Colwellia sp. M166: one gene and its partners. Each later gene encodes a partner of the first gene's protein in a complex. Links are inferred from orthologs where the notes say so. Each region holds a gene or a part of one and is shown on either strand. Other genes may lie near its edges.

Region 1 (5,688 bases):
GCGCGGCCTTTAGCACGACGACGTGCAATTACAGCACGACCGTTTTTTGTAGCCATGCGAGCACGGAAGCCATGGTTGCGCTTACGCTTTAATACACTAGGTTGAAATGTTCTTTTCATTACGCTAATCCGTCTGTTGTTGTTGCCCTGGCAAAACAGCCTTCATGAGCACACTGGGTCTAAAAATGAGGCGAAATTCTATATAGAGAAGCAAACTTTGTCAATGGTTATTATCCAGCTATTTTAAAAAGATCGTTTACGGATCGTTCAGATCAGATAAATATCCACAGTTTTTTAACAATTTTATATTTGATAGTTAAGATATGGTCTTTTTTCCATAATAATTAAATGGTATATGGAAAGTTTTTTAACATTTATTTGCTATTAAAAACTTGCTCGCTGCCCAATTTAATTGAGCTTAGGAAAAAAAACTGTCAATAAAATGCATTTATCGAAAAGTCAATATTGATGTTGTGGATAACTATAGTGATAATAGGGTAATTATAAAAATTAATTTTTATACTCTTCTATTTTTTTATTGTTTGCTTTTATCGGTGATTAAAGACAGAAAGTATAGTATTTATCAGGAGTCGGTTGTTGGATCATACACTTTGGCAAAAATGTTTGTCTGTTCTTCAAGAAGAATTACCCGCACAACAATTTAGTATGTGGATCCGTCCGCTTCAGTGTGTGATAACAGATAATATTATGACTTTATATGCGCCAAATCGATTTGTTTTGGATTGGGTAAGAGATAAGTACGTCAATCGCATTAATGAGCTCGTGGGTATGCAGGATAGTGCTAATCCGCCATTATTACGTTTTGACGTTGGTAGTATTCCGGCACAAAAAAGTAATATTCAAAATAGTATTAGTCAATTACAGCCTAATACTAAAAGCTCAAATAAAGACATTATCGCGCCAGAAAGTAATTTACCAAAAACCACCAATATTAGAGTTAAATACACTTTTGATAACTTTGTTGAAGGTAAATCAAATCAATTAGCTCGTGCTGCAGCATCACAAGTTGCTGATAATCCCGGTGCAGCCTATAACCCGCTATTTATTTACGGTGGTACTGGCTTAGGTAAAACGCATTTATTGCATGCTGTTGGCAATGGTATTTTGTTAAATAAACCGAATGCAAAAATAGCTTATATGCATTCAGAGCGTTTTGTGCAAGATATGGTAAGAGCATTACAAAATAATGCCATGGAAAAATTTAAACAATATTATCGTTCAGTTGATGCTTTACTGATTGATGATATTCAATTTTTTGCTGGTAAAGATCGGACACAAGAAGAATTCTTTCATACTTTCAATGCTTTACTTGAAGGTAATCAGCAAATTATTTTAACCAGTGACCGTTACCCTAAAGAAGTTGATGTTGAAGATAGGTTAAAGTCACGCTTTGGCTGGGGTTTAACTATTGCCATTGAGCCACCTGAGTTAGAAACGCGTGTGGCTATTTTAAAGCGCAAAGCGCAAGAAAGTCATATTAATTTGGCTGACGAAGTGGCATTTTTTATTGCTAAACGCTTACGCTCAAATGTTCGAGAACTTGAAGGCGCATTAAATAGAGTTATTGCGAATGCTAATTTTACTGGCCGAGCGATTACCATTGATTTTGTTCGCGAAGCATTGCGTGATTTATTGGCATTACAAGATAAACTGGTCACGATTGATAATATTCAGCGCACGGTAGCTGAATATTATAAAATCAAAGTAGCTGATTTACTTTCTAAACGAAGAAATCGTTCAGTCGCTAGACCTCGCCAAATTGCAATGGCATTATCTAAAGAGCTAACGAACCACAGTTTACCTGAAATAGGTGATGCCTTCGGTGGTAGAGACCATACAACTGTATTACATGCTTGTCGTAAGGTGAAAGCGTTACGTGAAGAATCTCACGATATAAAAGAAGATTATTCAAATTTAACCAGAACATTGTCATCATAATAATAAGTAAGTTATAAGCGAGTCAGAAATGAAATTTTCATTGAATAGAGAATTACTATTGAAACCTTTATTATTGGTTTCTGGTGCTGTAGAACGAAAGAGTACACTACCTATTTTAGGTAATATTCTTTTTGATGTAAGTGGGCAATCACTTACCTTAACAGCTACTGATTTAGAACTAGAAATGGTGGCTTATGCGACTGTAGACAATCATGCAGAAGATGGGAAAATTACCATTCCCGCTCGTAAATTACTCGATATCTGTAAAAGTTTACCTGATGATTCAATGCTAACTTTTGAATCAGTTAACGATGTTATAAAAATTAGCACTGGCCGTAGTAAATATTCACTTTCAACATTGCCAGCCAGTGACTTTCCAAATATTGAAGAATGGCAAGGTGATGTAGCGTTTAAATTATTAAAGTCTGAATTATTACGTTTGATTGAAAGTACGCATTTTTCTATGGCGAATCAAGATGTTCGTTACTACTTAAATGGTATGTCGATAGAAACCGAAGGGCATGAAATACGTTCTGTTGCTACTGATGGCCATCGTTTAGCTATTTGTAAAATTTCTAATCAAGAACTTGAATTACCCGCTAGGCAAGTCATAGTTCCACGTAAAGGTATTCTAGAAATTATTCGTTTATTAGATCCTGTCGATGAAGCCGTACAGGTATTTTTGGGCTCAAATCATATTCGTATTATTGATAATGAATTTTCCTTTACCAGTAAACTTGTTGATGGCCGCTTTCCTGATTATCGTCGGGTTTTACCACGTAATGGTGATAAAATTCTTAATGCTAATAAAGATGAGTTAAGACAAGTATTATCCCGTGCTTCTATTTTATCTAATGAAAAGTTTAAAGGGGTTCGGCTTAATTTTGGCAACACAGAATTAAAAATTACCGCTAATAATCCAGAACAAGAGCAAGCGGAAGAAATTATTGGTATCGACTTTCCTTATGAAGAAGTAGAAATAGGTTTTAATGTTAGTTATGTTCTAGACGTATTAAATGCTATTAAAGAAACTGATGTTAAATTTACTTTAGCGGATGCTAATAGTAGTGTTGTAATCGAAGGTGGCGAGTCTGGTGAAGCCTTGTATGTTGTTATGCCAATGCGTTTGTAGAATTATTAAGTGAGCATTGGTAAATTATTTATACAAGATTTTCGTAATATAGCAAGTGTTGCTGCTGATTTTCATGCTGATGTAAATTTTATTATTGGTGATAATGGTAGTGGTAAAAGTAGTGTACTAGAGGCTATCTTTTATTTAGCTCATGGTAAGTCTTTCCGTAGTTCAAAAGTTGATAATTTACTAAAACACGGCAAGAATACTTTTACTGTTAGTGTCAAAACAGATAAAGATTGTCAGCTTGGAGTAAGAAAAGGTTTTAACAGTAACGCTAGCGATAGTGAAATTAGAATCGACGGAGAAAAACAAAGTAAGTTTTCATCGTTAGCTAAAAATGTTGCTGTACAAGTAATTACGCCTGAAAGTTTTATTGTTTTTTTTGGCGGTCCCAAACAAAGAAGACGCTTTATTGATTTAGGATTGTTTCACGTGAAACATTCATTTTCGGATCACTGGCGAGAGTTTTCTAGAATACTAAAGCAACGAAACGCTTGTTTAAGAAATAAAACAGATTTATCGACACTAAATTATTGGACTGATATTTTTGCTGAGAGCTCAGAACAAATAGCTCACCATAGAGCTGAATATGTGAATGAGTTGACTAACGAGTTAAGTTTTTGGTTGAAAATAATGTTACCGTCAGTATCTGATGATATAGTAATTCAATACTTACAAGGTTGGAATTCAAAGAAGAAGTTATTAGAAGTTTTAGAACAGTATCGCGATAAAGAATTATCCATGGGTTACAGTTTATTTGGTGCACAAAAGTTTGATGTAAGATTTATATTAAATGGTACATCCCTTGATAATCAACTATCTCGTGGGCAACAAAAGTTGTTTTTACTCGCTTTAACTTTTGCACAGGCAAAGCTTATTGAAAGAGTAAACCGAGTAAAACCAATTTTGTTAATTGATGATGTAGGTGCAGAACTTGATATTCACTCTAGAGCATTATTAAATAATGCAATAGCAGAAATTGATTGTCAGGTTATTGTAACTGCAATAGATAAAACAGCAGTGGAACAACTCGTTCCGCAGAAAGAAAACTATAAAATGTTTCACGTGAAACATGGCAAACTATCAGTAATGAGTGAGTAGGCTACAAGCTATGACAATAGAAAATGAATATGACTCGGCAAGTATAAAAGTACTTAAAGGCTTAGATGCAGTTCGCAAAAGACCAGGGATGTATATAGGTGATACCGATGATGGCACTGGCCTTCATCACATGGTATTTGAGGTGTTGGATAACTCAATTGATGAAGCTCTTGCAGGTCACTGTAGTGATATTATTGTTAAAATTCACTTAGACGGTTCAGTGTCAGTTAGAGATGATGGGCGAGGAATTCCAACTGAACTTCATCCAGAAGAAGGAATTTCAGCAGCAGAAGTTATCATGACAGTATTGCATGCTGGTGGTAAGTTTGGTGGCGAAGACTCGGGCTATAAAGTTTCGGGTGGTTTACACGGTGTTGGTATATCTGTAGTAAATGCTTTAAGTCACAAATTAAAATTAAATATTCGAAGAGACGGTAAATTATTCGAACAATTTTATCATCACGGTGTTCCAGCAGAGCCTTTGAAAGTTGTTGGTGAAAGTGACAAAACCGGTACAGAAGTGAGATTTTGGCCAAGTGAAGATACTTTTACTGATGTGCTATTCCACTATGACTTACTAGTGAAAAGAATCCGTGAGTTGTCATTTTTGAACTCTGGTGTTTCTATTCGACTTATTGATGAACGAGAAGCGGGTAAAGAAGATCACTTTCACTTTGACGGTGGTATTCAAGCGTTTGTTGATTATTTAAATACCAATAAAACGCCAGTTAATGAAGAAATATTCTATTTCGATCTAGAACGTGATGATGGCATTATTGTTGAAGTAGCAATGCAATGGAATGATGGCTTCCAAGAAAGCATCCACTGTTTTACTAACAACATTCCACAACGTGATGGTGGTACTCATTTAAGTGGTTTTAGAACAGCCTTAACTCGTACGCTTAATAGCTACATGGTTAAAGAAGGTTTAAATAAAACTAAGAAAGGTGGTAGTACTGAAACTAGTGCCTCTGGTGATGATGCTCGTGAAGGTTTAACTGCTGTAATTTCAGTTAAAGTACCTGACCCTAAATTCTCTTCTCAAACTAAAGATAAGTTAGTGTCATCTGAAGTTAAAACAGCTGTAGAGCAAGCGATGGGCGAAAAACTAGGTGAGTATCTATTAGAGAAACCTTCAGTAGCTCGTACTATCATTATGAAGATTGTTGATGCGGCTCGTGCTCGCGAAGCTGCACGTAAAGCAAGAGAAATGACCCGTCGTAAAGGTGTTTTAGATATCGCTGGTTTACCAGGTAAATTAGCTGATTGCCAAGAAAAAGATCCTGCACTTTCTGAACTATATATTGTCGAAGGAGACTCTGCTGGTGGTTCAGCCAAGCAGGGACGAAATCGTAAAAACCAAGCCATCTTGCCATTGAAAGGTAAAATTCTTAACGTAGAAAAAGCGCGTTTTGATAAAATGATATCTTCACAAGAAGTTGGTACGCTAATTACTGCGTTAGGTTGTGGTATTGGTCGCGACGAATATAATCC
Region 2 (5,805 bases), 1.3 Mb from region 1 along the record:
TTCTGGTTGCTATGACATATATAAATGCCATGGAAGAACGAGGTATCTTTGATGGCTTGCGCTTATGGATGGTTTCTAAAGGCTTAAGTTTAAGAGCCTTGTTTTGGTTGACGGGTATTTTAGCCTTTGCTATTTCTTCATTTGCCAACAACTTAACAACCGCTATGTTGATGTGTGCAATTATTTTAAAAGTAGCATCTCAAGATAAAAAATTCATTAATATTGCTTGTATTAATATTGTTATTGCCGCCAATGCCGGTGGGGTATTTAGCCCTTTTGGCGATATCACCACCTTAATGATTTGGCAGTCAGGATTAGTTAAGTTTGAGCAATTTATTGTTTTATTTATTCCATCTCTAGTTAATTTCTTGGTGCCGGCCATTATTATGAGTTTTTTCATCTCAAATGAAAAATCGGCTCCAGTAGTAGATGAAAAATTCAAAATTAAAAGGGGAGCAAAACGTATTGTATTGCTCTTTATTCTTACTATCGCTACGGCAGTGTTATGTCACAGCCTAGTTAATATGCCGCCAGTACTAGGTATGATGATGGGACTTGGCTATTTGAAATTTTTAGGATTTTATTTACGGATGAGCTTACCTCGCTCTTTAGATAAAAAGCGGACACTGGCCGAAGCAGAAAACGATGAGGAAGAGTTGAAAAAACTTGGCAACATTATTCCTTTCGATATTTTTGATAAAATAGCGCGGGCTGAATGGGATACCTTGTTGTTTTTCTACGGCGTAGTAATGTGTGTGGGGGGGTTAGGCTTTATGGGCTATTTAAGCCTAGTTTCTGAGGCGTTATATAGTAATTGGAGCCCAACTTATGCCAATATTGCTGTTGGCGTGCTGTCGGCAATTGTCGATAATATTCCGGTGGTATTTGCTGTATTAAGTATGAATCCTGTTATGGATCTACAGCAATGGCTACTAGTAACGATGACCGCAGGTGTTGGTGGTAGTTTATTGTCAATTGGCTCAGCGGCAGGTGTTGCGTTAATGGGGCAAACAAAAGGTGTTTATTCATTTATGGGGCATCTGAAATGGAGTTGGGTTATTGTTTTAGGTTACGCGGCGAGTATCGGGGTACACTTTTTAATTAATGGCTAAACAGTTTCCTGGTTGACATTAACTGACGATAAAGCCTTTGCATACCTATTATTACAGTTAATAATAGGTAATTAACGTTCCAAGTCTTTAACAATAGCTCTCATTGGCGGCTGTTGTTTTTTCAGGAGAAGGCTTATTCAACTTAAAAATGCTTTAATCACTGTATAAGTTTTGTAATATAGTTGTTTTCTGTGAAACGCGAGTGACAAAGCGCGGAGTGTCTTTAAATTTAAATATAGAGCGATAAAAAATTTAAAAAGCTCAACTGTCTCTAATCTTGGCTGCTTTTCTATGCCGGCTCTTACTCTTTCTTTATCTTAGTACCTTGGGATTTATTACCGAATGCCTAACAAAGTATGGTAAGTCCACTGTATGCTTTATTGACGAAAATTTATAATATGATAAGATGGCTGTATATATATACAGTTGTTCGGGACTGTAGTTTATACGCTTTATTAATATTAATACCAATTTCACTAAGCTCTGAGTGGGGACAAACTTGGTATAACTTGGGGATAGAAAATGCTGAATACTAGCCCTTCGACAAGGAAGATAATTGATCTAAATATCGCCTATGATGGTCAATGTAGAACTGTGCAATATATAACAACTCTAATTAATGCATTTCTCCTACAATCTTTAACGGTCTTATTTTTTCGTATAAAAAGTTCATCTATGTTTTCTCGTCGAGGCTGCTGATGAGAAAGATCATTCACGTAGATATGGATGCATTTTATGTATCCGTTGAAATTAGAGATGAGCCAAGTTTAGCTGGAAAGCCTGTAGCTGTTGGTGGCAAATCTGATCGACGTGGCGTACTTTCAACATGTAATTATATTGCACGACAGTATGGTGTTAGTTCAGCAATGGCAACAGCATTGGCATTGAAAAAATGCCCTGATCTTATCGTTGTTCCCGGAAGAATGCATGTGTATAAAGAGGTAAGCCAGATCATTAGAAGTATTTTTGAACGCTATACCGATATAATTGAACCGCTTTCGTTAGATGAAGCCTATTTAGATGTAACCAACTCTGATTTACATCATGGCTCAGCAACGTTAATAGCTCAAGAAATAAGAGAGGAAATTTACCAGGCAACTGGGTTAACTGCTTCGGCAGGAATTGCTCCATTGAAGTTTATCGCGAAAGTTGCTTCTGATCTAAATAAACCTAATGGGCAATGCACTATAGGGCCAAACGACGTTTATCGTTTTATTGAAAAGTTGTCTTTAAAAAAAATCCCTGGTGTTGGTAAAGTCACATCTGAAAAACTACAAAAACTCGGTTTTGAAACATGTGGCGACATTAGAGCATCCGATGAGGCTTTCTTGGTAAGTAAGTTTGGTAAGTATGGCCAAGTTCTTTGGCACCGGAGTCATGGAATTGATGAGCGAGAAGTTCAAGTCAGCCGAATAAGAAAATCTGTTGGGGTGGAAAGGACCTTTGAATATGATATGAGCATTAGCCATGAAATGGCTGATGTTCTTAAGCAAGAGTTAATACCTGAACTTAAGAGAAGGGCGGCTAAGTACTTAGCGAATAGAAAGGTTAATAAGATTGGTGTAAAAGTAAAATTTCAAGACTTTCAACAAACGACAAAGGAACAGGCTTGTACAGAAATAAATATTGATTTATTTCTCAAGTTGTTAAGTGAGGCTGTCAGTCGTGGAAAAGGCAAATCTGTTAGATTATTAGGTGTTCATATTGGTCTTGCTGATGAGAAAGTAAATGAATTACAGCTTGGCTTAGATTTATAATCGCGCTTTGGGGCTATTAGCAAAATAGAAACAAGCTAGCTTCGGATGCAGTGTTATCAAGCTTTCATTTTCTCTAGTGGTTTTCAAAAGTTTGTACTTTTTTAGACTAAGCCAACGCGTCATTTATAGTCATACATCGCAGTTTTTTGTGCCGCATAAATAAAGCCACTTCCTCTTTCTGATAAATATTCATTCTATTTTTGTGATTAGAATTGCTCTTATTAAGATTTGTGATGAGTTATGACGGTTTTCGAAGAAAATACATTCAATCACAAGTGAAATTAAATTGTCAAAAACTAGCACTTTTAATTTTTTAATTTATGTTAATGTACAATTGTTCCTCAAGTCAAAACACCAAATGTTTCCGCTATAACCACAGGCTACTTTTATTACATCAAGCGAGATGATTACTCATTTACTCGCTTTTTTATCGATCTCAACATTTTACCGATCAAGCCGTTAGTTACAAAATTTAAGGACCTATTATGATCACAGCTAAATTGAAAGAATTAAATTATGACTTACTTAATGCCAATGACTACGAGACATACTTCATTGATGAGTGTATTACCTTAGTGAGAATACTTTCTGAATGTGCTTGGAAATCCATTTCAAAACATACAAAAAAACAACCAGTTGTAGTATGGAATGAAAGTTCAACAGAAGATAACGACCATGCTGTTTTTATGGCCAGTACTAGTGATGGTCAAGTAGCCATCTTTAACTTTAAAGATAAAGTTTATACCCAGTCAGGTAAGTTTATATCATTCTACCAATGGCTAAAAAAGCACTATCAGCTGCTACCTTACCTAATGCCCATCGGTACAAAATATAATATTCTAGCCATTACTATTCACTCTGAAAGACCTATTGCAGATAAATGTTATGAAGACATTTTAGAAGAAGATGAGCTGTTCTATGAAAGTGACGGGTTAATGCGCTGTGCACACGCTAGAGCCGCGGCAATAAAACTCGACGGCATGCTAGTGCGCTATCTTCTCGATACTATAACTTTTGACGAACGGGCCTTAGCCTTAGCTTGTGAACCCATGGCTATAACCTTGTTTCTTGATGCCACGGCAGAAGAAAGGCTATCAGCGATAGAAAAAATCCATTCATTGTTTGCGACATAGATGCTATTAACTTAAAAGCGCTTACTCTGGCATTTAATGCAAGCAGTACAGATGGAGCAAAACTAACCGCAGTAAAATTTAATCAAATCACTAAAGACGAGCAATTTTTACCAATTAAAGATAAAGAATCCTTTATAAAAAGCATTTCAGTTGAAAATATGCCTGATTCTATAATTTTTGATATTGATGATAGCCTAGTTTTTTGTTTCAACTGATACCAAGTCTATTAAGTTTTGCTCCCGAAGGTTGATTTTAAAAGGCTTACAGGCCGCGTTATTGATTTCGATAAGGTTCTCACAGGGATGTGAATCATTAGAACAACGCAGGAGCAGTTGTCGAGAATAACCATTACCTTCAATCAATGCTTTACCTACAGGGACGTACTTAGGTTCAGTCTAGAACTGTGAACCTGTGCCTCTAAAGCTTTTAAATTTCACTCAGTGGGAACAAACTTAGTTGAATTGGTATGAGACTACAAAATCGCCATTCACAACTTGTTTGCGACAATTAATGACGCAGCTGTAATTTATAATAATTTCAAAGCTAATCAATGAGAAAAATAATGGAAGAACTTTTGCAAACACGAGCAGAAATACTTATTACTGTCGTTGGTATTGGAGGTTGCGGTTGTAATACCGTTAATATGTTACATGAAAGCAATCTAGGTCATAGTGTTAATTTACTTGCCGTTAATACAGATTTAGCAACGCTGAACTTCATCGATGTTGAAAATAAAGTGTTGATAGGTGAAAACTTAACCAATGGCTATGGAGCTGGTGCAGACCCTGCTGTTGGATTGAAAGCCGCACAAGAAAGTGAGGAAGCCATAGAAAATGCGCTTCAAGGTAGTGATGTAGTTGTTATTACCGCCGGTTTTGGTGGTGGAACAGGCACAGGCGCTAGCCCCTTGGTGGCGAAAGTAGCTCGTGAATTAGGCATAAGTTGTATAGCAATTGTGACCTTACCATTTGAAAGTGAAGGTAAAATGCGTATGGATTACGCGTTACAAGGATTAGGTGATATTAAGGAGCCAGCACAAGCCTTTATTACACTATCCAATGATTTACTGCTTAAAGGGCTTTGTGATAGTGTCGGGCTATTTTCTGCTTTCAAGCAAAGTAATGACGTATTAAAAAATTTAGTTTCAGCCTTGGTTCAAATGTTTACTCAAACAGGTTTCATAAATGTTGATAAAAATGATTTTTCAAGAATATTATCATATGAAGGGGAGTCGATACTTGGCGTCGGTAAAGCTGAAAGCGAAGACCAATACCTAGAAGCTTTAGAGCAAGCGCTTAATAATCCACTGGTATCTATTGCCAATATTGACACCGCAAAAGGCATTATTATTCAGATCGTTTGTCGAGAAGAGATACAATTATCGACATACGACGGTATACCTAAACAAATTCGTTCTAAATTAGCCAATGAATCAGCCCTTATTGTTGTTGGTGTAACCTTAGATCCCAATTTAGATTCAGCCCTTGAGATCTTATTGATAGCATCAGGAATAAGCTGTGCGGATAAGCAAGTAAGTAACAAAGAACAAACCAAGAAAGTTTCATATTTAGATGATGATTTATCTTTTATTCGTCATGAAAGTAGCTCAATTGAAAGTAATGAACAGGTAGCTTCAGCTGAGGCTGATTATACTGATATCCCAGCAATAACGAGAAAGCTATTAGAAGCTCAACGATTAAACGATTTAGCCCAAGTAAAGGTGTGATCTAGTGTATTTCTAATGCAAAATTTATTGATACTTAGTGAGTAACTCTTGCGCTAGTGCTTTAAAATATGTTCTTA
Region 3 (5,853 bases), 900 kb from region 1 along the record:
TGGCGGAATTTGTGCAATTAAAAGCATGACAAATAGTGCTACACCAGCGCGTTTCGCATGACGTATTAATACAGCACTTTCTTGTCCACCAGCACTATAAACAACAAATAACCCTAGTATTAACAAAGCTAAAATACCACTTAATAAGGGTAAGTCGATATGCAAACGTTGCCATAGAGAACGCTGTCTTTGTTGATCATGTCTGGTATTACGCACTAAGGTTCACCTGCTATATTGGTAATGTTTTGCTGATAAACTTCATCATGGTGAGGATGTTTTAGTTTGTCGGTACTGATAATCTCTCTGTCACCAAAATATTGATCCATTATCTGACGTGCCACAGGCCCAGCATTGGTGCCACCACCACCTTTGGCGACGTTTTCAATGGCAACAGCAACAACAATCTCTGGATTTTCGTAAGGTGCAAAAGCAATAAACATGGCGTTGTCACGTTTGCTTTCTTGTACTTTTTTTGCATCATACTCTTCATCTTGAGCGATGTTAGCTGTTTGTGCAGAGCCGGTTTTACCAGCTGCATCATACTTACTACCTTTAAAAGCGGAATAGCCGGTAGCACCGAATTTTTGCACCGTATTATGTAAACCGTCTAAGACAAGATCCCAATAGGCTTGATTTTTTAGGGTGATAGGGCGTTTTTCGTCAACTACATATTCAGTAATCAGCGGCTGTTGCTGATCGGCATCCTCATCAATAACGGTTACTTCACTGGTGGCTTTTAAAAAGTGTGGAACTTTAATTCTACCCTTATTGACTAAAATGGAGATTGCTTGTGATAATTGTAATGGTGTCACAGACCAGTAACTTTGCCCTATGCCAACGGATAAGGTTTCACCGGTATACCAAGCTTTGTTGTAACGAGCTCGCTTCCATTCGATACTGGGCATAATAGCGCGGCTTTCTTCGTGAATATCTATACCGGTGTAATCACCAAAACCAAATTTTTCCATCATCTTACTAATCCGGGTAATACCCAGTCTATAGGCTAAGTCATAATAATAAACATTACAGGATTGCTCTAATGACTTAGTTAAATTGACTTTGCCGTGGCCCCATTTTTTCCAATCGCGTCGCTTGGTTTCTATGCCGGGTAATTGATAAAACCCTGGATCATAAATCTCAGTTTCTGGGGTGATTAATTCGGCTTCAAGCCCGGTAAGTGCTAATAAAGGCTTAATGGTTGATGCTGGTGGGTAACCTTGTACTGCACGGTTAAGTAACGGTTTATTACTTTCAGGTGCTAAGAGCTTCTTATATTTTTTACTACTGATACCATGGACAAAAAGGTTGCCATCAAAGCTTGGGTTTGAATACATGGCAAGCACACCACCATCTCTAGGGTCAATGGCGACTACCGCACCACGTTTACCTGAAAGTGCGCGCTTGGCGATCATTTGTAGCTCGATATCTAACGTTAGCGTTAGATCTTTACCCGGAATAGGAGGAGTAAAGTCTAAGGTACGAATGACTCGGCCTTGGTTATTAATTTCAACTTCTTGGTGACCAATGGTGCCATGTAAGATATCTTGATAATACTTTTCTAAGCCTAGCTTACCAATGTTACGGGTAGCCGCGTAGTTTTCAGCTAGGCCTTGCTTTTCTAGCGCTAGTGAATCTTTACGATTAATACGCGCAACATAGCCTAAGGAATGTGTCGTTAAGTCAGCAAAAGGGTAATAGCGTTTTAAGCGCGCGTCGATAAAAAACCCAGGGAACTTATGCTGGTTGACGGAAAATAATGCGACTTGCTGCTCACTTAAACGTGAATAAATTTCAATAGGTTTAAAGCGACGCTTACTTTTTAATTCTTTAAATAGTTTGTCTTGTTTTTCCTGACTAATATCTAATAATTCGCTTACTTCTGATAAGCGTTTTTTAATATCATCAACTTGTTCTGGGATCACCTCTAAGCTATACACTGGGGTGTTATCAGCCAGTAAAACACCATTTCGATCGTAAATTAAGCCTCTGTTTGGCGCAACCGGTAACAGTTTAATACGATTAGAGTTAGAGCGAGTTTGGTATTTTTGGTATGAGTTAACTTCAAGATTATAAATATTACTAAATAGCACTAAGGAAAGTATCAGGACAGCAATAAAAGTTATAAAGGTACGACGGGCAAATAAGTTTGCCTCTGCGCTATGGTTTCGAATGGCAACACGTTTTTTAGGCGCCATTATTTACTCTCGATGATAAGGATGATTGTTATTGATTGACCATGCTCGATAAAGGCTTTCAGCAACGACAATACGTACCATAGGATGCGGTAAGGTGAGTGGCGATAATGACCATTTTTGTTCGGACGCTTGAATACAAGCAGGCGCTAAACCTTCAGGGCCACCAACAAGCAGTGCAACATCACGACTATCAACATGCCAACGTTCTAGTTGTTTGGCAAGCTCAGGGGTTGTCCAAGGCTTTCCTTCCACCTCTAAGGTCACAATGCGATTACCCTTAGGAATAGCCGCTAACATTTGTTCGCCTTCTTTTTCTAGAATACGGGCAATATCGGCATTTTTGCCGCGCTTTCCAGGTGAAATTTCCACTAAATGGAAACTCATATCACGAGGGAATCTACGGCAATATTCGCTAAATCCTTGGCTGACCCATGCTGGCATTTTGTTACCAACAGCGTATAAGGTAATGCGCATTATACTTTAAACTATTCCCATAGTTGTTCTAGTTGGTAACGGTCACGAGTTTCATCAGTCATCACATGGACAACTACATCACCTAAATCAACTAAAGACCATTCGCCGACATCATTACCTTCAACACCTAAGGCTTCAATGCCAGCAGCGCGACATTCAATAGTAAGTGATTGGGCAATTGAAATAACGTGACGTTTTGAGTTACCAGAGCAAACTAACATGTAGTCAGCGAAACTCGACTTTTTAGATATCTCTAGTGTGACGATATCGCGGCCTTTCATATCTTCGATTTTTTCGGTAACAAAAGTAATTAGGTCTGAACTTTGCAAAGTGGGATCTCTATAATTAACAATAATCGGCGATAATAGCATTATTTTGTTTGTCCGTTAACAGTCTAATGCCATCAATCGCATGTTTTTTGCACAACAAGCGGTTTATTTTGCTCGCTCTATCGCTAAATCAAAGAAAATGGCACTTTTAGTATATAGTTATCAAATAGAAAAGCATAAATAATAGGATTATCGATAAAGCTTATTTTGCTCGATATAATCGTAAACTGGCTTAGGTAAATATTTGCTATAACTCGCCGAGCTTTTAATACGGGCTCTAATATTTGTCGAAGATATATCTAGCGGTGTGCTTTCATGTAATAAGATTTGCCCGACTTTTTCGCGCTGTAATTGTCTCAGGTTATAAAGCAAACGCTTTGTTAATTCTGGCGCAAGTGCCGCTTCTAGATCCGTGTGTGAATAGCCAGGGCGAATATTGACCACTAGATTGCATAAGGTGAGGATTTCTTGCCAATGTCGCCATTTTGTAAAGGTGAGTAGCGAGTCCATACCCATCATAAAATATAAAGCTGCCTTTGGTTGCGCTTTTGTTATTTCACGTAAACTATCGACTGTGTATGACGGGCTATCTCGATCAAGCTCGCGGCTATCGAGCAGCACACTTTTATTACTATCACACACCAAAGCGACCATCTCAGCACGTTGTTTTGCATTGGCATGGGTACCCGTTTTATGGGGAGGGATATGAGCCGGAATTAAATATAATTGTTCTGCGCCTAACCAGCAGGCAGTTTCTTGAGCCGGTAAAATATGACCAAGGTGGATAGGGTCGAAGGTACCGCCGAGTAGAGCGATAATCTTTGGTGCTATGCGCTTAGTTGTACTCATAATCTAAACTAAAGTTTTCACTTATTTTGTTATGAAATAAACTGATCAGTACGTCACTGAGTAAGATAAAAGCATTAAAATCGCTACTGGTTTTACTCAGTAGATCAACTTGCGCTAACCTTGCTAAAGCTTGTTCAACATTGCTTAACGTAATGTTATTCAAAGCATACTGATATACGGGTTTTTTCTTGTCCCAGATACGATATTGTTTAAAAATATTGTCGATGCTCGCCCCTTGTTCTAGTTGCGCGAGCATGGCATAAAGCTGACTGAGCTCTTTATGAATAAACCAAACTAACTGCCCTAATGCGCTGCCATCATGTTGCATTTGATCTAAAATAGCTAAGCACTTTTTTAAGTCGCCGATTAGTAAGGTATCAATCAGTTGAAAAGGGTTGAATTTAGCCTGCTTAATGACAAGTTGTTCTGCTTCTTCAAAACTAATCGTTTGTTGGCCAAACAATATTGCTAACTTTTGCAGCTCTTGTGCTAATGCTGGCAGGTTGCCTTCAAATAGCACGGCCATTAAATCAATCGCATCGCTATGTAAATTGAGCTGCAGTTGCCGTGCTTGACTATTTAGCCACTGCTTTAATTGCTTGCCTTCAACATCATATAAAGGTAGAAAACAGCCAGCAGCTTCTAATGATTTGAACCACTTGCGCTTTTGTGTTGCAGCGTCAAGTTTAGGACCATGAAATATCAGCTGTATATCTTGATGCAACAAGGTCAGTAATTGTGTTATGGCTTTTGCGCCATTATCACCAATTTTGCCATTGATAAACTCTATTTCAATAATGCGTAATGAGGAGAACAAGCTCATTGATTGGTATTCTTGAAAAAGCGTATGCCAATCAAACTTGTCGTCAATACTAAAACGGATAACTTCGTCGAAACCTTGTTTTTTAGCGGTACTTTTAATTTTTTCTAAGGCGTTATTTTTTTGCCAAGCTTCATCGCCAAACACTAACCATATCGGTTTAAAGCCTTGCTTGAGTGTATTGTCGAGTTGATTATGATAAATGCGCATTCGAATTGACTTACAGCTGAATACTAGCCATGTCACGGAGGATTTTATTAGCCGCTTCTTGACGCATTTCACGTAACATTAGCGACAGTTCACGGCTTTTTGCTAAGGCAATATCAGGATCATCTTGATAATCACGATTAAGTTCAAAGCTAAAGTTTTTCACATCTTGGCCAGGAATTAAAATTTGGTAACGTACGGTATAAATAAGCTCATATTCTGCGACTTGACCATTAGGAAAAACAGATAAAGTTCTTCGATCTAGGTTATCTTGCAAGATCCGCATTTGTGGTATGGACTTATCACTTTGTTGTACTAACTTAACATCATTAACGGTTAAGTGTTGTCTGACTAAGCGAGTGAGCTCACCATATTGGTCAACTGAGCTAAACTCCATGGTTTGCAATTCAGGTGCTAATAAATAATTGCCGCGTAGCTGAAAACCACAACCGTTTAACATCATTAATATGATGCTAAAAGATAATATTTTACTGATTTGGCGAATTATTAATGGCTTCATAACGTGTTCACTTTTTATAGGTAGAAATTCAATCAGTGCATCATTAATGCGTTTTGCACGGGTTAAGCTGCTAAGCCCTAATAAAGAGCTAAGCAGCTAAGGTCATTATTAGTTGGCAACAATATTTAGCAACTTACCAGGTACATAAATCACTTTACGTATGGTTTTTCCGTCAGTAAATTTACTGACACTTTCATCAGCAAAACCCATTGCTTCAACCGCTTCTTTTGTTGCATCGGCAGACACGGTAATTTTAGCGCGTAATTTACCATTAACTTGCACAATGATAAGTTTTTCATCTTCAACTAGCGCGCTGTCATCAACAATAGGCCAAGCCGTGTTTTCAACTGGTTTACCATCGCCAATTAAGCTCCATAAATGGTGACTCAAATGTGGCACGATAGGCGTCAGCATTAACACCAGTGCACGAATAGCTTCATGCATTACTACACGGTCTTC
Region 4 (5,901 bases), 1.3 Mb from region 1 along the record:
ATGATTGTACCAGCGAATAATGCCATTGCAGCTTATGGTGACAAGCAAAACAAAAATCCTTATATTTTAAAAGTTACTTCCTATTATGAAAGTAAAAAGTTTAAAGATGCTGTTAAAACGCTTGAAACTGTTATTCAAATATTTCCAGAGGATAAAACTTGGTGGACTCAGCTTGGCATGTTTTATTTGCTGATTGAAGATTATAAGAAAGGTTTGGCAACATTAGACCTTGCTTATAAACAAGGTTTCCTTGATAAAGAATCTGAAATTAAAACGTTAGCGAGTTTATATTCACAGAATCAAGTGCCGTATAAAGCTGCTGTCTTACTCGAAAAGTATATTGATTCAGGTCTAGTTAAGCGTGATGATAAAAACTTGTCTTCTTTAGCTAATGCATGGCATGCATCTCAACATATTGATAAAGCTGCAAAGTATTATGGTGAGTTGGCTAAAATGACAAATAGTGCTAAGCACTATAGCAAGCAAGGGATGTTGTTAAAGCAAGACGAACAATTTAAAGCGGCTATTGTAGCTTTAAATAAAGCTTTAGATCTTGGTGCTAAGAATAAAGGTAGACTGCAAATGAGTATTGCAGAATCACACTTTTATTTAGAAGAGTATAAGCAAGCTTACAAGGCAATTAATCTCGCAATGAAAGACCCTAAAACCAAAAGATCGGCTAAAGGTTGGGTGGATTTCATTAAAGATACAGCCAGACGTAAAAAAGTTTCTATCTAATTTATTAGTATAAAAGCCTTAAAAACCAGCCATCTAGGCTGGTTTTTTTTTATGTTTGTAATAATTGTTAGGTGATATATATTTAATATCAGCGGGTATCACTGTTTTTATCAAGAAAGAGATAGTTTGATATTAACAGTCAGATATTTTGGCCAGATAAAGTAATTCGTATCAATAAAAAGTTAGTTTCCTTGTAGTTAAGACAAAGTATTGAAAGGTTGCTTGATCTAGGTCAAATAAAGCTACCTTTGATAGACTTTTTAGTCTACAATCCGCGCGGTTTAATTACTCGATGTCGATAGGAAGCCTAATGTCAGAAGAAAATTTTAAAGATAGTTCATCTAAACGCCATTTATTCATCGCAATATTGGCCATGTTTTCGGCACCTTTATTGCCAATGCTAGCTGGTTGGTTTACAGTTCTAGCAAATTAAATTCAAGTTGTTTAGAAAAATATGCAAATTCTTGTTGTTGATGATAAACAAATAATATTAGATAGTTTAGATGAGCTATTAACTACGCATGGCTACCTTGTAGATACGGCATGTAATGGTTTAGCTGCATCTGAAAAGTTGCAAAATTCGGGCTATGATTTGTTTATTGTCGACCATTTAATGCCTGTCATGAATGGAATTCAGTTAACTAAGCAGATACGACAACACGACATCTATGCCCATACGCCAGTAATATTTATGACGACTCAAGGAAAAAGCTTGGTCGAGTCACTTGGTGATAGTCAATTATTTTCGACAATAATCGATAAGCCGATAGATGAAGAAAATCTGCTTAAATCGATAAATGCTCTACTAACATCAAATACTCGCTGTCAGTCACTATAATTTCTAGTTGAATTGCTTTATTCTGTAACTAAAATTTTTTTTGACTTTTAGAACATGACTGAAACACAAATCGATACACTCAGATCCGCAATTCATAGCATTCCAGACTACCCAAAAGCCGGCATTATGTTTAGAGACGTAACCGGCATATTAGATGATGCAGAGGCATTTCAACTTACGATCGAAATTTTAGCAAATAAATTTAAAGATGGTGGTTTTACAAAAATTGTTGGCACCGAAGCGCGTGGTTTCCTCTTTGGCGCACCATTAGCACTCGCTATGGGCTTAGGCTTTGTGCCTGTTCGTAAACCCGGTAAACTTCCGCGCGCGACATATGCACAAGACTATCAGCTAGAGTATGGCCATGACACTTTAGAGATTCATCAAGATGCCTTAACTAAAGACGATAATGTCTTGATCATCGATGATCTTTTGGCTACTGGTGGCACTATTGAAGCGACCACAAAACTTATAAGACGCTTAGGCGCTAAAGTAACAGATGCAGCATTTGTTATTTCGTTACCAGATTTAGGCGGTGAAGTAAAAATCCAAGATATGGGCTTATCCGTATTCTCTTTACTGCAATATGCAGGTGAATGAGGCTAAAGAATGAGTTATCAGGTTTTAGCAAGAAAATGGCGACCAAAGTCCTTTAGTGAATTAGTTGGCCAAGAACATGTTGTTACCGTATTGGTTAATGCATTAACGCAGCAGAGGTTGCACCATGCTTATTTATTTACCGGTACTCGTGGGGTTGGTAAGACAACCATCGCCAGGATTTTTGCTAAAAGCCTGAATTGCGAACAAGGCATAACTGCTCATCCATGTGGAGTATGTGAGGCATGTGTTGATATAGACTCAGGTAAATTTGTTGATTTACTTGAAATTGATGCGGCTTCTCGCACTAAAGTAGATGATACTCGCGAAATATTAGACAATGTACAATATGCTCCGACACGTGGCCGATATAAGGTCTACTTGATCGATGAAGTTCATATGTTATCGCGTAGTAGTTTCAATGCCCTATTGAAGACACTTGAAGAACCGCCGGAACACGTTAAATTTATTCTCGCCACGACGGATCCACAAAAGCTTCCGGTTACGGTTTTATCTCGCTGTTTACAGTTTCATTTAAAAGCACTAACAGTGAAGCAAATCAGTGATAAAGTTACTGAAATTCTTGGAAAAGAAAGCGTTTCATTTGAGGATGAAGCTATTACGCTTTTAGCTAAGGCCGCACGTGGCAGTATGCGCGACTGCTTAAGCTTAACAGATCAAAGCATTGCCCAAGGTAATGGCAATATATCGCGGGACAATGTTCAGCAAATGCTGGGCGGTGTGGATCGAGATTGGGTCTTCAAAATTTTAATTGCCTTATTAAAGCAAGATGCCGCGGTATTAATGCAACTATCACTTGCTATAGCATCATATGCACCTAGTTATAGTCGGTTATCTGCAGAGTTGATCCAATTACTTCATCAAGTGGCTATGGCACAAGTCGTTGAAACTAACTTTAGCTTACCGGTCGAACATCAACAAATGTTGACACAATTCTGCCAACTTATGTCGCCTGAAGACGTACAGCTTTATTATCAAATTGTTTTAACTGCTAGAAAAGATTTACCGTATGCTGATGATGAACAAGCTGCATTTGATATGATGCTGTTAAGATTGTTAGCCTTTAAGCCTTTGGTCAATAGTAATAATTTAGCTCAGTCGACTAAAGAAATATTGGATGTTGAGAAAGGTCTTGATCATTTATCAATGACAGAATTGGCACACGCAGCTCCAAATAAGAATAAAAGTATGGGGTCTGATAAAGTATCACCGACTTCAACCGCAGTACCTGATTTAACTCAAGCTTTGCCATCATCTGATGATAGCAGCGAAAATATCAGTAGTAATAGTGGCTCGGATAGTGGCCTTAGTGTACAAACGCAAGCTAATCAAGATGATAATGGGCTTGATAGTGGTTTTGCCAATAATCTTGATAGCAATTCATTATTAGCGGACGAGATGTTAGCGATTGAACGTCAAGCGGACGCACTTATAGATCCAATGCCTCATGAACAGCTTTCTTCATCTAAAACTGAACAGTATAACGAAAGCCCACAAACCGGTTCTCAAGTAAGTTCTGAAGAGCAAAAGCTAAGTCCAGAACCTAGCGTTGAGCATAATTATCAAGTGAGTATTAATAGCCCCAGCCAAAATGTTCAGGGTACTGAAAAGAATACTCCGTTGCCTATTGAGAGTAATGTCGCTGATGTTTTGGATACTGAACACCAGGATACAAAAAAACTATCGCCAGTCGCTGCTGCAATTGCGACCCGAAACATGCTCAGAAGCCGAAAAAAAGCTTTGGAGAAAGGTGGAAAAAAGTTTAGTGACGCTATTGAGCGTCCACGCGTTGGCTTAGTTGATGATAGCAGTGATAAAAGTGCGACGACTGAACCTGAAGTGGCTAAAAAATCTGAGCTTACAACGGTACCAGAACAACCTTATAGCGAAGATTTTATTGACCCAGCGACAATAAAACTGGCGAACCAAGTCGATAAATGGGCGCATATGATTGATAGTATGTCCTTAGCTGCTCGTCTTCGACAACTGGCTATTCATGCAACCATTGATGAAAACTCGACCGCTGATTTATTGATCCTACAGCTAGATCAATCAATTAAGCATTTAAATAGTGATGCAGCACATAAGCAATTAGAGACAAAGATTTCTGAATATTTACAACGAAAAATTACCGTTGAATTGAATATTGTTGAAAGAACTGTCGCTGATCCTTATCAGATTCAAGCTAATATTAATGCTAAGCGCTATGAATATGCAAAACGAGTGTTAGCAGAAGATGAAATAGTTATGGCATTGCAACAACAATTTCAGGCTGAGCTTGATCAAGAAACTATCGTAGCGCGTTAATCGCTACTTGAATTTTTAGCCGTTAAGCACTATCTTTGGCGGCATATTACTTTTGGAGTGAAAATTATGATGAAAGGTGGCATGGGCAACTTAATGAAACAAGCCCAACAAATGCAAGCAAAAATGGCTAAAGCGCAAGAAGAGCTAGCCAATATGGAAGTTACTGGTGAGTCTGGTGCTGGTATGGTTAAGGTCACTATGACTGGTAATCATAACGTTCGACGTGTTGCTATCGATGATAGCTTAATGGCTGATGATAAAGATATGCTTGAAGACCTAGTCGCAGCAGCAATGAATGATGCGGTACGTCGTGTTGAAGAGCAAAATAAAGAAAAAATGGGGGCTTTAACTGGCGGAATGCAAATGCCTCCAGGGATGAAAATGCCGTTTTAGCTCTATCCAAGGGATAAAAGCATAGCGTTCGACGTTATACTTTAATAAAACTCAGCTACGCTGGGTTTTTTGTTTTTTATATCGGCACTTTCCTGATAAAACGTAGATTGCTTAATTAATCAAATTTGATAAGGATAATTTTTTGGGAGCTCAACTATATTATATTTACGATCCTATGTGCAGTTGGTGCTGGGGTTATACGCCGACTTGGCAACGTTTACAAAAGGAACTCGGCTCGGACGTCGATATTATCTATGGCCTTGGTGGCTTAGCCGAAGATTCCGATGTGATCATGCCAAAAGCAATGCAGGCATTTTTACAGCAAACCTGGCGCAAAATAGCTCAGCAACTTGGTACTGAATTTAATTTTGATTTTTGGCTGTATTGTCAGCCAAGACGTTCAACTTTTCCTGCTTGTCGAGCCGCATTGGTGGCAAGAGAGTTCGGCAAAGAGCAAGAAATGCTTGCCGCTATTCAACATGCTTATTATTTGCAAGCAAGAAATCCTTCGAATATTGATACTTTGCAATTACTGGCGAATGACATTGGCTTGGATGATAATGACTTTCTCCAGAAAATGAATAGCCAGTCAGTAGATGATGCGCTAAAGGCTGAGATCAGTAAAATGAGATCTATGCCTATCAATGGTTTTCCGGCATTAGTTTTGGTCAAAGAGCAAGTTTTCACATCTATACCTGTTGATTATAAAGATTGGCGCAAAAGCTTTGATATAATTATGGCAAAAATTTAATTTTGACAAGATAAATGCCTAATATTAACGATAAATCAGATAAATTGCCGATAAGATGGTGTTTTTTTGTAGTATGATATTGTCATAAAGAACAAACTATTTTTACTGGTTGGAAGTAAAAGTAATAGCAGAGTAAGGTTTAATATGACATATGCAGCAATCACCGGGTGGGGGAAATGTTTACCGCCCGCTATTCTTAGTAATGATGATTTAGCAACGTTTTTAGCAACAGATGATGAGTGGATTACTTCCAGAA
Region 5 (5,753 bases), 1.7 Mb from region 1 along the record:
GTCAGCAATTAGATATTTCAAGTGTTGCCAGCATACAAAATCAATGTTTAGGTATGGAAAATTAAAAGACAAAATGATAAATAAACTGCTTAGTTTGCCCTTAATGGTTAGAAAATCACTTATCACCTTAACACTGGTGATAATGTTAAGTATTTTAGCTGTTGTTGGGCTCTTTATCACTGCCCAACTCAAGGTTCAGCAACCATTAGCCGTAGAGCAAGTCGCTTTTATTACCATTAAACCGGGTACGTCATTTAATGCTTTCTCAACACAGTTAGTCACTAAAGGTTGGCTAGAGAGTCGTTTTTGGTTACGCAGTTATATTATATTTAATTCTGAGCACAGTGAAATAAAGTCAGGTACTTATCAAGTACAGGCAAATATGCCGATTATCGAGCTACTTAAAGTCGTTGTTTCAGGTAAGGAACATCAATTTTCTATTACCTTTATTGAAGGTACTACGTTTAAGCAAGTACTAGCACAATTAGCACAACATCCTGATATCAGTCACCAACTGGCTAATTTATCGATAGCGGCTATTGCGAAAAAATTGTCAATTAAGCAAGCTAACCCTGAAGGTTGGCTTTTTCCTGACACTTATGCCTTTACCAAAAATACAGCCGATATTGATATTATTGACAGAGCGCATAAAAAAATGCGCAAGACCCTGGATGAGTTGTGGCACAATAGAGCCACTGACTTGCCTTATACTTCACCTTATCAAGCGTTGATCATGGCATCAATTATTGAAAAAGAAAGTGGTAAGCACGCAGAGCACCCACGTATTGCATCCGTTTTTATTAACCGTTTACATAAGAAAATGCGCCTTCAAACCGATCCAACCGTCATTTATGGCTTAGGTGATCGTTACCAAGGAGATATTACTTATGCACATTTACGTGAAAAAACAGCTTATAACACCTATAAGATAAAAGGTTTACCGCCAACACCGATAGCTTTGCCAGGCGCGCAAGCATTACAAGCGGCTTTAAATCCGGAGTTAAGCCACTATTTATACTTTGTCAGTAATGGTGCCGGCGAACATATTTTTTCAACGAATTTGGCCGATCATAACCGTGCTGTTACTAAGTATCAGCGCAACAAGAAGTGACTTAAAGCGGCACAAGAAATTTAATATATTGTATTATGGAAGTTTAAAATGAATAAAGGCAAGTTTATTGTTGTCGAAGGAATTGAAGGCGCTGGTAAGTCCTCAGCTATTAATGTTATCGAAGCTGTATTGCAAAAGCATAATATTGCTTTTATAAAAACACGAGAGCCTGGTGGTACGCCGTTAGCTGAAGCTTTACGTGATATTGTAAAATCAGCAAGTCATGATGAAGAGTTAACACAAGAAACTGAACTATTTTTGATGTATGCAAGCCGCAGCCAGTTAATGGCCAATAGAATTTTGCCAGCTTTAGCGCAAGGTACATGGGTGATCGGTGACCGTCATGACTTATCATCGCGCGCATATCAGGGAGGAGGACGGCAATTTGATGACAAGGTAATGAATGCTATTGCAGACGTCACGTTAAAGGGGTTTACCCCTGACTTAACACTCTATTTAGACATTGCACCAGAGTTAGGTTTAGCGCGTGCACAAGCCCGAGGCGAATTAGACCGTATTGAATTAGAAAAAATAGAATTCTTTCAGCGCGTTCGAAACAAGTATCTTACATTAGCAACGGCGTCAGAAAGCACCGATATTATAGATGCCAGTCAAGCCATGCAGGCTGTACATAGTGATGTAGCCAAAAGCGTTGAAGCTTTTATATCTCGCAAAGAAGATTAATTAATGAATACTTGGTTGCTTAATATTCAACAGCAATTGTCTAGGCAAATTTTGGCAAGTAAGCTGCCTCATGCCTTATTATTTGCAGGGGTACCAAATGCTGGACAAGAAAAGCTTGCAGATTGGCTTATTAATGTCCTGTTGTGTCAAGCGCTACATCAAGAAAATGTTGGTCACGAGCAACTTATTATTCAGCCTTGTGGTCAGTGTAAAACGTGTAAACTATTTTTGAGCTCGAGTTATCCTGATCACTTGAGTATCATTAGTGATAAGAGCACTATCGGTGTTGATGCAATACGTAAACTAAGTCAATTTTTTGAGAAAACTGCACACATAGGTCAAGCGAAAACAGCGTTAGTTAATCATGCTGATCAGATGACCATTTCAGCAGCTAATGCCTTATTAAAAACATTAGAAGAGCCAACATCAAATAGTTTTATAATTTTAACAACCGATCGTAGTGATCTTTTATTACCCACTATTATAAGCCGCTGTCAGCGTATTGAAGTACGTCCGCCAGTAGGTGAAAAGCTTTTGGCTGAATTTAATAAGCAAGGTGATGATGCTTTTGTTAATTTAACTCACCTTAATGAATTAACTGATGAAGGTGCGGCGGTTGCTTATAACGAGTTTCGTGCTCAGGTTGTGCAATATCTATCTGCATATCAATGCCGAGCCGAAGTACTTGTGACTTTAGCTGGACATACTGATAGTTTTCGCTGGTTAGAAAAAGTATTGGTTGATTTGATGCGTGAACAGTCGGGCTGGAAAATCGCAGCGTCTGATAGCACACTCAATAAACAGCAGTTATGGCAAATTTATAGTTTAGCCCAAGCTGCCAATACTAAACTGAAAACATTAGTGCAAGTAAATCGACAGTTTTTAAGTGAGAAACTCTTAGCCGATATTTGCTTTGCTATACAAAATAGCGGCCAGAAATAGAGGAACAATTTTGGAAAATATTACACTTGAATTTATTTCGGATCGTGATTTATATCAGTCATATATGCCATTTATGAAGCACGGTGGCTTATTTATTCGTACGACCGAGCAATTTGAGCTAGCAACAGATATTAATTTAACTGTTACTTTGCCAGACTCTTTAGAGCCCTCAGAGATTAAAGGTAAGGTTTCTTGGATAACCCCTATTGGCGCGCAAAATGGAACACCGGCTGGTATCGGTGTCAGTTTTGTTGAAGATCCGGATAATGTCCGTAATCAAATTGACAAATTGATAGGGCGTTTGCTTAACTCTTCAGAGCCAACCTTATCAATGTAAGATTAGCGTAAAAGAAATTCATTAATAATAATACAAGCACATTCGTGCGGAGTAACCCCTGTGTTTATAGATTCCCATTGTCATTTAGATCGCCTGAAACTCGAAGATTTTGACAATAATTTAGATAATGTCATCGATGCCGCGTCTGCAGAGAATGTTAATACCTTACTGTGTGTCAGTGTCACGATAGAAGAATTTCCTGCCATGGCAGAAAAAACGGCAAAATATGATCATGTTTGGTTAACTTGTGGTGCACATCCATTAAATCAGGATGATGAAATAGACCCCGAGCAGCTAAGCCAGTTAGCGAAACACCCGAGAGTAGTCGCGATTGGTGAAACTGGATTGGATTATTTTTATGCGCCAGAAACTAAAACTGTACAGCTAGACTCTTTTCGAAAGCATGTACGTGTTGCTAATCAATTGAATAAACCGTTGATCATACATACTCGAGATGCCCAAGCTGATACCTTAGCTATTTTAAGAGCAGAAAAAGCTGAAAATGTTGGCGGTATTTTACATTGCTTTACCGAAAGTTGGGAGATGGCAGAGCAAGCAATTGCAATGGGCTTTTATATTTCTTTTTCAGGGATTGTTACATTTAAAAACGCCAGTGCATTGAGAGAAGTGGCAAAAAAAGTCCCTGCAGATCGATTTCTGATTGAGACTGATGCACCATATTTAGCACCAGTGCCACACCGAGGTAAACAAAATCAACCCGCTTACGTCGTTGAGGTTGCCAAGCACCTTGCAAGTATTCGAGGTACTTCTGTTGCTGAAATAGCGCAGCAATCAAGTGATAACTTTCATCGTTTATTTCCTCGTACACGTAAAGTTTAATTATTAAGTGATGAAAAAAAAGGCCCAAAACTATGAATAGTTTTGGGCTCAGGGAACGGCTCAAAAGGAGATGAGCCTGCGCTAATAAACTGTCAAATTTATCGAACGTCTAACATTAAACACGAGTACTAAATTTTACTGCCTCAATGAAGAGGCTAGCGAGCAATAAGCTAATAACTTAGCTTCAGAATTAAGTGTAGTGTACGGTTTTATAAATGCAAAAATTAATTTATTCTATTGAATTATAAGATATTATTGTGAGTTTTTTGATAAGCTCTAGTTTTAGTCATCAGAAGATATTATTTATTAATGCCCAATGTTTTTAGTACAAGTTAGGTAATAATATCCATCTATGTCATGATATTTAGCATGATAGGCAAGTAAAAATATAAAAAGAGAACAAGTGTGTTAAATCGTATTTGGAGTGGATTTTTTTTTGTTGCGTTTATCTCTTCCATTTTGCAATGGTTGGTTTTTGATCAAGTTTTAATTTTTGAAGAAATCGTTAAAGCTATTTTTGATATGTCGCGGATCACGGTTGAAATAGCGATTGGCTTAATTGGTATTTTAAGCTTTTGGTTAGGTATGATGAAAATAGCTGAGCATGCCGGCATTATAGATAAATTTGCCCAAATTATTTCGCCATTATTTGTGCGTCTTATGCCCGGTGTGCCAAGCGGACACCCGGCAATAGGTTCAATGACCATGAATTTGTCAGCAAACTTTTTAGGTTTGGATAATGCCGCAACGCCTTTAGGCTTAAAAGCAATGCAAGATCTACAGCTACTAAATCCAAAAAAAGAAACGGCTACAAATGCACAAATACTTTTTTTGGTTTTAAATACTTCCTCGGTTACGATGTTTCCGGTTACTGTTTTTGTTTATCGCGCTCAACAAGGAGCGTTGAACCCTACTGATGTTTTTGTTCCGATATTACTTGCCACTTTTGCTTCAACCTTAGCGGGTTTATTAGCCGTGGCTTTTGTCCAAAGAATAAAACTTTATCAGCAGGTGATCTTACTTTACCTCGCGACGGGCATGGCATTGGTTGGAGCCATCGCAGTTTACTTCACCACACTCAGTGCTGAACTGTTAGCTCAGCAATCGTCATTAATGGGCAATTTATTGATTTTTAGCACTTTGATTAGCTTTATTTTACTTGCACTAAAACGCAAGGTTAATGTTTACGATAGTTTTATTGAAGGGGCTAAACAAGGCTTTGAAACCAGCATAAAAATAATTCCTTATTTATTAGCCATGTTATGCGCAATCGGAGTCTTTAGGGCAAGTGGTGCATTAGATATTTTAGTCGACGGCATTCGACAAATGGTGTTATTTTTTAATGGCGACAGTCGATTTGTTGATGCGTTACCAACGGCATTTATGAACCCATTAAGTGGCTCTGGTGCACGCGCTATGATGATTGAAACCATGAATACTCACGGTGCTGACTCATTCGCTGGCCGTTTAGCTTCAATCGTGCAAGGCTCTACAGAAACTACTTTTTATGTGTTAGCGGTTTATTTTGGCTCGGTGGGGATTCGTTATAGTCGTCATGCGTTGGCCTGTGGCCTGATAGCTGATGTCGCGGGCATTACGGCAGCAATTGGTGTTTGCTATTGGTTTTTTGGCTAAAAAGTTAGATTGTCGACACTTTTTTGTTTATGTAAACGCTCATCTCACCCTTGATAAAAACGTAAATGCTTCGCTAGAAGTACGTTTAATTAACCTGATTAACAAACGCTTAGTAGATTTCTGCCTTTCGAAAAGCTTTGTTTTTACATGATAGTTCATCCAATGTACAACTAAAGTATAATGATAATTGTCGACAATATAGTG

What was found.
Region 2: the proteins of dnaN (region 1) and dinB are in contact, whole or in part, in a solved structure (PDB 1OK7), measured with the Escherichia coli proteins. The link is inferred for Colwellia sp. M166 from one-to-one orthologs.
Region 3: the proteins of dnaN (region 1) and holA are in contact, whole or in part, in a cryo-EM structure (PDB 8GIZ), measured with the Escherichia coli proteins. The link is inferred for Colwellia sp. M166 from one-to-one orthologs.
Region 4: the proteins of dnaN (region 1) and dnaX are in contact, whole or in part, in a cryo-EM structure (PDB 8GIZ), measured with the Escherichia coli proteins. The link is inferred for Colwellia sp. M166 from one-to-one orthologs.
Region 5: the proteins of dnaN (region 1) and FGD67_RS03465 are in contact, whole or in part, in a cryo-EM structure (PDB 8GIZ), measured with the Escherichia coli proteins. The link is inferred for Colwellia sp. M166 from one-to-one orthologs.

Annotation. Positions count from the first base shown.
Region 1 is NZ_CP040755.1:2,498,921-2,504,608, forward strand. What follows is about bases 1,206-4,038. They hold dnaN (DNA polymerase III subunit beta), read left to right. Parts: upstream 1,206-1,986; coding sequence 1,987-3,090; downstream 3,091-4,038. Other genes in these bases: dnaA (chromosomal replication initiator protein DnaA), read left to right, coding at 1,206-1,958; recF (DNA replication/repair protein RecF), read left to right, coding at 3,100-4,038. In the rest of the region: rpmH (50S ribosomal protein L34), read right to left, coding at 1-119; more of dnaA, read left to right, coding at 597-1,205; more of recF, read left to right, coding at 4,039-4,194; gyrB (DNA topoisomerase (ATP-hydrolyzing) subunit B), read left to right, coding at 4,205-5,688. UniProt on the Escherichia coli protein: Confers DNA tethering and processivity to DNA polymerases and other proteins. Acts as a clamp, forming a ring around DNA (a reaction catalyzed by the clamp-loading complex) which diffuses in an ATP-independent manner freely and bidirectionally along dsDNA.
Region 2 is NZ_CP040755.1:1,228,557-1,234,361, reverse strand. Bases 890-3,839 are described here. They hold dinB (DNA polymerase IV), read left to right. Parts: upstream 890-1,810; coding sequence 1,811-2,869; downstream 2,870-3,839. Other genes in these bases: FGD67_RS05560 (hypothetical protein), read left to right, coding at 3,355-3,839; nhaD (sodium:proton antiporter NhaD), read left to right, coding at 890-1,112. In the rest of the region: more of nhaD, read left to right, coding at 1-889; more of FGD67_RS05560, read left to right, coding at 3,840-4,002; FGD67_RS05555 (cell division protein FtsZ), read left to right, coding at 4,565-5,728; FGD67_RS05550 (YafY family protein), read right to left, coding at 5,753-5,805. UniProt on the Escherichia coli protein: Poorly processive, error-prone DNA polymerase involved in translesion repair and untargeted mutagenesis. Copies undamaged DNA at stalled replication forks, which arise in vivo from mismatched or misaligned primer ends.
Region 3 is NZ_CP040755.1:1,596,942-1,602,794, reverse strand. The notes cover bases 2,856-5,853. They hold holA (DNA polymerase III subunit delta), read right to left. Parts: upstream 4,878-5,853; coding sequence 3,834-4,877; downstream 2,856-3,833. Other genes in these bases: leuS (leucine--tRNA ligase), read right to left, coding at 5,503-5,853; lptE (LPS assembly lipoprotein LptE), read right to left, coding at 4,888-5,394; nadD (nicotinate-nucleotide adenylyltransferase), read right to left, coding at 3,188-3,847; rsfS (ribosome silencing factor), read right to left, coding at 2,856-2,998. In the rest of the region: rod shape-determining protein RodA, read right to left, coding at 1-216; mrdA (penicillin-binding protein 2), read right to left, coding at 216-2,195; 23S rRNA (pseudouridine(1915)-N(3))-methyltransferase RlmH, read right to left, coding at 2,199-2,669; more of rsfS, read right to left, coding at 2,681-2,855. UniProt on the Escherichia coli protein: Part of the beta sliding clamp loading complex, which hydrolyzes ATP to load the beta clamp onto primed DNA to form the DNA replication pre-initiation complex.
Region 4 is NZ_CP040755.1:3,766,732-3,772,632, forward strand. What follows is about bases 1,798-4,843. They hold dnaX (DNA polymerase III subunit gamma/tau), read left to right. Parts: upstream 1,798-2,185; coding sequence 2,186-4,501; downstream 4,502-4,843. Other genes in these bases: apt (adenine phosphoribosyltransferase), read left to right, coding at 1,798-2,176; FGD67_RS17045 (YbaB/EbfC family nucleoid-associated protein), read left to right, coding at 4,565-4,843. Outside these bases: FGD67_RS17020 (lipopolysaccharide assembly protein LapB), read left to right, coding at 1-738; FGD67_RS17025 (hypothetical protein), read left to right, coding at 1,049-1,171; FGD67_RS17030 (response regulator), read left to right, coding at 1,193-1,576; more of apt, read left to right, coding at 1,631-1,797; more of FGD67_RS17045, read left to right, coding at 4,844-4,894; FGD67_RS17050 (DsbA family protein), read left to right, coding at 5,037-5,645; FGD67_RS17055 (ketoacyl-ACP synthase III), read left to right, coding at 5,790-5,901. UniProt on the Escherichia coli protein: Part of the beta sliding clamp loading complex, which hydrolyzes ATP to load the beta clamp onto primed DNA to form the DNA replication pre-initiation complex.
Region 5 is NZ_CP040755.1:766,184-771,936, reverse strand. The notes cover bases 870-3,767. They hold FGD67_RS03465 (DNA polymerase III subunit delta'), read left to right. Parts: upstream 870-1,798; coding sequence 1,799-2,737; downstream 2,738-3,767. Other genes in these bases: FGD67_RS03455 (TatD family hydrolase), read left to right, coding at 3,135-3,767; FGD67_RS03460 (PilZ domain-containing protein), read left to right, coding at 2,748-3,074; tmk (dTMP kinase), read left to right, coding at 1,160-1,795; mltG (endolytic transglycosylase MltG), read left to right, coding at 870-1,111. In the rest of the region: pabC (aminodeoxychorismate lyase), read left to right, coding at 1-65; more of mltG, read left to right, coding at 74-869; more of FGD67_RS03455, read left to right, coding at 3,768-3,914; FGD67_RS03450 (nucleoside recognition domain-containing protein), read left to right, coding at 4,320-5,549. UniProt on the Escherichia coli protein: Part of the beta sliding clamp loading complex, which hydrolyzes ATP to load the beta clamp onto primed DNA to form the DNA replication pre-initiation complex.